One region of the Streptomyces sp. NPDC015661 genome, then DNA from elsewhere that is predicted to be linked to it. Evidence: riboswitches for the same ligand, from Rfam matches in the RefSeq annotation. Region 1 holds a riboswitch; the other holds the start of a gene.
The links. A riboswitch is a leader RNA that binds a small molecule or an ion and turns the genes downstream of it on or off. The one in region 1 is predicted to bind ZMP and ZTP.

Region 1 (4,181 bases):
GCCGGCCTCCTCGCCGAAGCCGTTGACGATGTTCAGGACGCCCGGCGGCAGCAGGTCCGCGACCAGGCTCAGCCAGAAGTGCACCGAGGCCGGGGTCTGTTCGGCCGGCTTGAGGATCACCGCGTTGCCCGCGGCCAGCGCCGGGGCCAGCTTCCAGACCGCCATGAGGATCGGGAAGTTCCACGGGATGATCTGCGCGACGACGCCCAGCGGCTCGTGGAAGTGGTACGCGACGGTGTCGTCGTCGATCTCGCTCAGCGCGCCCTCCTGGGCCCGCAGCGCCCCCGCGAAGTAGCGGAAGTGGTCGATCGCGAGCGGGATGTCCGCGGCGAGCGTCTCCCGGACCGGCTTGCCGTTGTCCCAGGTCTCGGCGACCGCGAGCGCCTCCAGGTTGCTCTCCATGCGGTCCGCGATCCGCAGCAGGACGGCCGCCCGCTCCGCCGGTGCCGTCCGTCCCCACGCCGGGGCCGCCGCGTGCGCCGCGTCGAGGGCGCGTTCCACGTCCTCGGCGGTGCCGCGCGCGACCTCCGTGAAGGGGCGGCCGTCGACCGGGCTCGGGTTCTCGAAGTAGCGGCCGGCCGCCGGGGCGACGTACTCGCCGCCGATCCAGTGGTCGTAGCGGGCCTGGTACGACATGAGCGCGCCCTCGGTGCCGGGTGCGGCGTAACGGGTCATGGATGGCCTCCCTGGGACGCGCCGGCCGTCCCTGGCCGGCGCTCACGCCCGAGTGTGGAGACCCGTACGTTGCAATCCCGTTGCACCGGCCGACAGTTCCGCCTCCAGAGAGGCGAGACGCGCGCGTACGGGGGGAAGCTGGGCGGCGGGCACCGCCTGGCACAGCGCCCGCCAGACCACCACGTCGTCCTCGCCCCACGCGCTGTACGCCCAGTCGGCGAGCAGCCCCGGATCCCGCCGGTCGACCAGTGCCGCCCGCAGCCGGTCCGCGAGCCGTTCCCGCAGCCGTACGACCCCGGGCGCGGTCGACGCGGGCAGCAGCGGGCCCGCGTAATCCCCGGCCGCGGCCGCGACCGCCCCCGAGGCGAGCCGCCGGTCGACCGTCGCGAAGTCCGCGTCCACCGCCCCGGAGAGCCGGTACGGCCGCGAGCGCAGCGCCTCGGGGCCGAGCAGCGCCCGCAGCCGGGACAGCTCGGCCCGCAGCGTCACCGGGGTCACCGACTCGTCCTCGTACAGGAGGGTGAGGAGCTCGTCTCCGCCCACTCCCTCGGGACGGTGCGCGAGGACCACCAGGATCTCGCTGTGCCGGCGGCTCAGCCGCAGCCGCCGTCCGCCCACCGAGAGCACCGCCTCGTCCCGTCCGAGCGCCGACAGCCTGAGCCGGCCCGGGTCCGGGGCCGGGCCCAGCAGGGCCAGCTGGGACTCCGCCGCCCGCGCCACCGCCTGCACGAAGCCGAGGCTGTGCGGGTGCGCGAGCCGTTCGCCGCCCGTGATGTCGACCGCGCCGAGCACCCGGCCGCTGTACGGGTCGTGCACGGGGGCCGCGGCGCAGGTCCAGGCCCGCACCGGACGCCGGAAGTGCTCGGCGGCGACGACCTGCACCGGACGGTCCACCGCCAGGGCCGTACCCGGCGCGTTCGTCCCGACCGCCGCCTCCGACCAGCGGGCCCCGGCCACGAAGTTCATCCCCCGGGCCTTGCGCAGGGTGCCCCGATGCCCCTCGACCCACAGCATCCGCCCGGCGGCGTCGCAGACCGCGAGGAGATGCTCCCCGTCCGTCGCGTACGCCCCCATCAGCTCCCGGATCACCGGCATCGCCGCGGAGAGGGGATGCGCCTCGCGGTACGCGGCGAGCGCGTCCTCGTCCAGTTCCACCCGCGCCGCCCCGTCCGGGCTCACGTGCGCGCGGAGCGAGCGCCGCCAGGACGCGGCCACCAGCGGGCGGGCCTCGCGGTTGTCCGGGTCGGCCTCCCTGCTCGGGCCGACGTTCCCTTCCGGATCCCCAGCCGGTGCCCGCTCCGTGCCCAAGCGGCTCGCCGGCGCCCTCATGGACGCCTGCTCCCCGGCCACCCACGCATCGCTCAACTCGGCCTCCTCGTCGAGGTCGTCCCGGCCCATCGCGCTCATCGTGGTGCGCCAGGGCGCCGCCGACAAGCCACCTCGCACCACGGCATATGCACCCTGTCCGGGACCGGCCCCCGACCGCTCACGTAGAGTGGGCCCCGGGCCGTGACTGGCGCTTGAGGTGGATCACCACCGGGGAGCGGCCCGGCGGAGCGTCCCCCGTGGCGCGACCGTGCCGATGCCGTGCGCCTGGGCGAACCACCGGTCAGAGACGACGCCCAGGAGTTGCCATGTCCACCAGCACCGCCACCCTCATGGACGGTACGGCCCTCGCCCGCCGCACGGTCGAGGAGACCGCCGCCCGAGCCGCCGAGATCACCCGCCGCACCGGCGTCACCCCCTGCCTCGCGACCGTTCTGGTCGGCGCGGACCCGGCCTCCGTCACGTACGTGAAGATGAAGCAGAACCGCTGCGCGAAGGCCGGAATCCGCTCCAAGCACGTCGAGCTGCCCGCCGGGACGACGACCGAGGCGCTCGTCGCCGCCATCACCGCCCTGTCCGAGGACCCCGAGGTCCACGGCATCCTGCTCCAGCACCCGGTCGGCCCGCACATCGACGAGCGCGCCGCCTTCGAGGCCATCGCCCCCGAGAAGGACGTCGACGGCGTCACCATGGCCTCCTTCGCCGCCATGGGCTTCGGTCTGCCCGGGTTCGTCTCCTGCACCCCCGGCGGCATCATGCGTCTCCTCGACGCGTACGACGTCGAACTCACCGGCAAGCGCGCGGTCGTCGTCGGCCGTAGCGCCATCCTCGGCAAGCCCGCCGGCCTGCTCCTCCTCGGCCGCGACGCCACCGTCACCTACTGCCACTCCCGCACCCAGGACCTCTCCTCGGCCGTCCGCGAGGCCGACATCCTCGTCGCCGCCGTCGGCAAGCCGAACTTCATCAAGGGCGAGGACATCAAGCCGGGCGCCGTCGTCATCGACGCCGGCTACAACCCGGGCAACATCGGCGACGTCGACTTCGCCTCGGCCGCCGAGCGCGCCTCCCTCATCACCCCGGTCCCCGGCGGTGTCGGCCCCATGACCATCGCCGTGCTCCTCGCCCAGACGGTCGAGGGCGCGCAGCGTCAGCTCGGCCTGTAGGCAGCCATGACCGGGCGGCGGCGGTGACGGGGGAGCGGCGCTGGCGTCCGCGCGCCTCCGCACCGCGCCGCCCGGGCGTGTCCGGTCCCACCGGCACGGACGCCTCGACACACCCGACCGCACCGGCCGATCCCCGCGTCACCGGGCCCGGCCTCACCGATCCCCGCGTCACCGGCCCCCGCGTCGTCGAGCGGCTCGTGACCGGTGGCGAGGGCGGATGGTCGACTCGGTTCGTGCGGCCCGGCGCACCCCGGCCGGGACCTGAGGCGCGGCGCGCCCGTTGGTTCGGTGTACCGCTCGTGCCGCTGGTCACGGCCGCCCTGGTGGCCGGCGCCTTCCTGACCGCCCGTGGCGGCGCGGAGGGCGGCGCACTCGCCGACGGCCGACCGGGAGGGGCACCCGCCGGCGCGCCGTCCCCCGCCGTCACCGGTGGTACGGGATTGCCCGCCCCGGCGACCGGAGGTGAAAGGGGCGACACGCCGACCCGTACCGAGCCCGTGGACCGCACACCGGCGGACCCTTCCCGGTCCGCGAGCACCGCCCCCGTGCCCTCGGGGCGCCCGTCGGGCGAACGGCTCCCCGAGCGGCCCGTCTCCTTCGAGGCGCTCCGCGTCGGCGACTGCTTCGACATCGACCGCGACGCGCCGGGCACGGCCCTCCGCCGCGGTTGCGACACGCCGCACCACGCAGAACTCGTCGCCCGGCCCCGCCTGGTCGGCACTTTCGCCACCGACCAGGCCGTACGCGAAGCGGCCACCGCGCTCTGCCGCGAACCGCTCCGCCGCAAAGCCGCCCGGCAGCCGCTCGGCACGCGCTGGACGACCTTCGCCCAGTACCCGTACCTGACGAGTCACCTCCTCGGCGCGGACACCGTCGCCTGCAGCCTGGCTGCCGTCAGCGGCACGCTCAGCCACCGGCTCCAGTAGCGCCGGCGGCGAACGCCGTCGCCAGGGCCGCCGCCGGGTCACGGTCCGGCGGGCCGGCCGGGGACCATCGGGCCCCTGCCTTCAGGTACGG
Region 2 (4,181 bases), on a different contig from region 1:
CGTCGAGGGTGGTCAGGTCGGGGTGGTTGACGGTGTGGTTCTCGACGCGGGAGCGGCCCTGGTCGAGCAGGGTGTGGAAGTAGCCGGAGTCGTACGAGTAGGCGCCGGGCAGCAGGAAGAGCGAGGCGGGCACCCGTCGGTCGAGCAGCAGCCGCGCGGCGGCGGGGTCGTGGTACCAGCCGTCGTCGATGGTGATGAAGACGACCGGGTCGGTGGTCTCCACGTGGGAGACCACCGGGACGGGCTCGGGCCAGGCCGCCTCCGGGGCGGCGTGCGCGGGTCCGGTGACCGCGCCGAGGAGCGCGAGCGGGACGAGGGCGGCGAGCGCGGCACGCACGGCGTGACGCAGACGGAGTCTCGGCATGGCGGCATCATTGGCCTAGACCAAGTCCGGTGTCAATGAGTCGAGTTGACCGCCCGCGGCCCTTCCTTCACCGCCCTCGAAACGGACTCCGTCAGTCCGACAGAACCCCCCTCAACTGCTCCAGACCCCAGTCCAGATCCTCCTTCGAGATGACCAGCGGCGGAGCGATCCGGATCGTCGAACCGTGCGTGTCCTTCACCAGCACCCCACGCTCCATCAGCCGCTCCGAGATCTGCCGGCCCGTCCCCTTCGTGGGCACGATGTCGACGCCCGCCCACAGCCCGCGCCCGCGCACCGCCTCCACCGCGCCGCCGCCCACGAGCAGCCCCAGCTCCGCGTGGAGATGCTCGCCCAGCTCCGCCGCCCGCTCCTGGAACTCGCCCGTCCGCAGCATCGCGATCACCTCCAGGGCCACCGCGCAGGCCAGCGGGTTCCCGCCGAACGTCGAACCGTGCTCACCCGGCCGGAACACCCCGAGCACCTCGCGGTCGGCCACCACCGCCGACACCGGCACCACTCCGCCGCCCAGCGCCTTCCCCAGGATGTACACGTCCGGCACCACCCCCTCGTGCTCGCACGCGAACGTCCGCCCCGTCCGGCCCAGGCCCGACTGGATCTCGTCCGCCATGAACAGCACGTTCCGCCGGCGGGTCAGCTCCCGCACCCCCGCCAGATAACCGGCCGGCGGGACCAGGACCCCCGCCTCGCCCTGGATCGGTTCGAGCAGCACCGCCACCGTGTTCTCGGTGACCGCCGTCTCCATCGCCGTCAGATCCCCGTACGGCACGATCTCGAACCCCGGCGTGTACGGCCCGAAGTGGTCCCGCGCCTCGTGGTCCGTCGAGAAGCTCACGATCGTCGTCGTCCGGCCGTGGAAGTTGTTCGCCGCCACCACGATCTTCGCGTGCCCGTCCGGCACGCCCTTCACCTCGTACCCCCACTTCCGGGCGGTCTTCACGGCCGTCTCGACCGCCTCCGCCCCCGTGTTCATCGGCAGCACCGCGTCCTTGCCGCACAGCTCCGCCAGCTGCGCGCAGAACTCGGCGAACCGGTCGTGGTGGAAGGCGCGCGACGTCAGCGTCACCCGCTCCAGCTGCGCCTTCGCCGCGTCGATCAGACGCCGGTTGCCGTGCCCGAAGTTGAGCGCCGAGTACCCGGCGAGCATGTCGAGATAGCGACGGCCCTCGACATCGGTCATCCAGGCGCCGTCCGCCGAGGCGACGACGACCGGCAGGGGGTGGTAGTTGTGAGCGCTGTGCGCGTCCGCGGAAGCGATCGCGTCTTCTGTCCTCGACACGGGATCTCCGTTCGTCCTGCGGCTCGGGGGAGGCTCGTCCCCAGGAGGCTGTGGCCCCTTTCTTATCGTCGCTCGGATGCCGGACAGGGAAACCTCGGCGACGGCGCGCCAGCCGAGCGGGTGCCTGGTCGGCCAGGCCGGGCTCGCGGCTCCCTGATCCAGCCCGGCCGACCGGGCACCCGCTACCCTGGAAACACGCACGGCGACTGGCGTACGGGGAAGCGACCCCGGGGGAGCCGTGCGCGCTCCACCACACGAGGTGCCGCTCGCCTGGGCATCACGGGCCCCAGGTCCCGTGCGCACCTCCGCCCCGGGACCGTTCCGCCGAACGCCCGGAGGACACCACCATGACCACCCCGCAGCAGCACCCCGCTCTCGCCGCCGCCGACCCCGAGCTCGCCGCCCTCGTCGGCGCCGAGGAACGGCTCCAGGCCGAGACCCTGCGCCTCATCCCCAGCGAGAACTACGTCTCCGCCGCCGTGCTCGAAGCCTCCGGCACCGTCCTCCAGAACAAGTACAGCGAGGGCTACCCCGGTCGCCGCTACTACGAGGGCCAGCAGAACATCGACCAGGTCGAGACCCTCGCCATCGAGCGCGCCAAGGCCCTCTTCGGCGTCGACCACGCCAACGTCCAGCCCTACTCCGGCTCCCCGGCCAACCTCGCCGTCTACCTCGCCTTCGCGCAGCCCGGCGACACCGTCATGGGCATGGCCCTGCCCATGGGCGGCCACCTCACCCACGGCTGGGGCGTCTCCGCCACCGGCACCTGGTTCCGCGGCGTCCAGTACGGCGTCCGCCAGGACACCGGCCTCATCGACTTCGACCAGGTCCGCGAACTCGCCCTCAAGGAGCGGCCGAAGGTCATCTTCTGCGGCGGCACCGCCCTGCCCCGCACCATCGACTTCGCCGCCTTCGGCGAGATCGCCCGCGAGTCCGGCGCCGTCCTCGTCGCCGACGTCGCCCACATCGCCGGCCTCATCGCGGGCGGTGCCCACCCGTCCCCGGTCGGCCACGTGGACGTCATCTCCACCACCACCCACAAGACCCTCCGCGGCCCCCGCGGCGCCATGCTCATGTCCACCGAGGAGCACGCCAAGGCCCTCGACAAGGCCGTCTTCCCCGGCCTCCAGGGCGGCCCCCACAACCAGACCACCGCCGCCATCGCCGTCGCCCTCCGCGAGGCCTCCCAGCCCTCCTTCCGCGACTACGCCCACGCCGTCGTCGCCAACGCCAAGGCCCTCGCCGAGGCGCTCCTCGCCCGCGGCTTCGACCTGGTCTCCGGCGGCACCGACAACCATCTGATCCTGATCGACCTCACCCCCAAGCAGGTCCCGGGCAAGATCGCCGCGAAGGCCCTCGACCGGGCCGGCATCGTCGTCAACTACAACACCGTCCCCTACGACACGCGGAAGCCCTTCGACCCCTCCGGCATCCGCATCGGCACCCCCTCCCTCACCTCCCGCGGCCTCACCACGGAGCACATGGACCAGGTCGCCGACTGGATCGACCGCGCCGTCACCGCCGCCGGCACCGGCGACGAGGACACCCTCACCGCCGTCCGCGCGGAGGTCGCCGCCCTGATGGCCGCCTTCCCGGCCCCGGGCCTCCCTGTCTAACGACCGGCCCGACCGGGCGCCGTCCCCGCGACGCGCAGGGCCTCCGCCCGGTCCGGTATGCCCTCCAGCCGGAGGATCAGGGCCCCCGCGCTCCCCGTCCACAGGAGCGTGGGGCCCGCCGACCGCACCGCATGGGTCCACACCGAACCGTCCCCCGACTCCAGCGGGAACGTCAGCCGGTGCGGGCGGGCGAACCAGTACGCCGACGTCCCGTCCGGCAGCGTCACCCCCTCCGGCTGCACCGGCACCTGCTTGACGAAGCCAAGCTCGAGCCGGCCCGGGAACTCGTCGAGCCGCACCGTCCGTCCCCCGTTGCGCCAGCACAGGCTGATCACCGCCCGGCCCCGCTCCGCCGCCCCCGTCACCGCGACCGCGTCCGGCGCTCCGAGGGCGCCGGGTATCAGCGGCTCGAAACCCGCCCTGCGCCCGGCCTCCGCCAGGGCCACCGGCTCGGGACACCCCGGCACCGCCCCGCCCGGCGACACCCGCCCGCCCTCGGGGTCGTACCGCACGGAGACCCCGCCGAAGCCGAACCAGTCCGCCACCGCCGCCCGCACGGGAGGTGTCAGCACCAGCACGATCAGCACGCCGGTCAGGCCCGCGACCAGGGCCCGCCACCGCGCCCGCGCCCGGGCCCGCACCCGGCCCCCCGCACGCGCCCACCACGGACGCCGGACCGGCGGCGGCACCCGCTCGGCGAGGAGCTGGGCGAGCACCCGCTCGGCCATCGTCTCGCCGTCCACGTCCGGCACCCGCAACCGCCGCCCCAGCCCCCGCAGCTCGCCCGGCAGCCCCGCCTCACCCGGCCCGTCCGGCACCCGCCCGTCCGGCTCCCGCCCGTCCGGCAGCCGCTCGCCCGGCTCCCGTCCGTTCGGCACCGGCCCGTCCGGCAGCCGCTCGCCCG

Region 2: linked by a shared signal. The riboswitch ahead of glyA (serine hydroxymethyltransferase) and the one ahead of ACF07V_RS05460 (bifunctional 5,10-methylenetetrahydrofolate dehydrogenase/5,10-methenyltetrahydrofolate cyclohydrolase) in region 1 are both predicted to bind ZMP and ZTP.

What each region holds. Positions count from the first base shown of each region.
Region 1 is NZ_JBIBST010000002.1:200,919-205,099, reverse strand. It holds gene ACF07V_RS05470 (aldehyde dehydrogenase family protein) at 1-675, opposite strand, end outside; gene ACF07V_RS05465 (GAF domain-containing protein) at 718-2,040, opposite strand; ZMP/ZTP riboswitch at 2,175-2,281, shown strand; gene ACF07V_RS05460 (bifunctional 5,10-methylenetetrahydrofolate dehydrogenase/5,10-methenyltetrahydrofolate cyclohydrolase) at 2,310-3,164, shown strand; gene ACF07V_RS05455 (hypothetical protein) at 3,242-4,090, shown strand; gene ACF07V_RS05450 (SWF or SNF family helicase) at 4,071-4,181, opposite strand, start outside.
Region 2 is NZ_JBIBST010000001.1:442,761-446,941, reverse strand. It holds gene ACF07V_RS02130 (polysaccharide deacetylase family protein) at 1-364, opposite strand, end outside; gene rocD (ornithine--oxo-acid transaminase) at 456-1,661, opposite strand; ZMP/ZTP riboswitch at 1,854-1,944, shown strand; gene glyA (serine hydroxymethyltransferase) at 2,009-3,277, shown strand; gene ACF07V_RS02115 (hypothetical protein) at 3,274-4,181, opposite strand, start outside.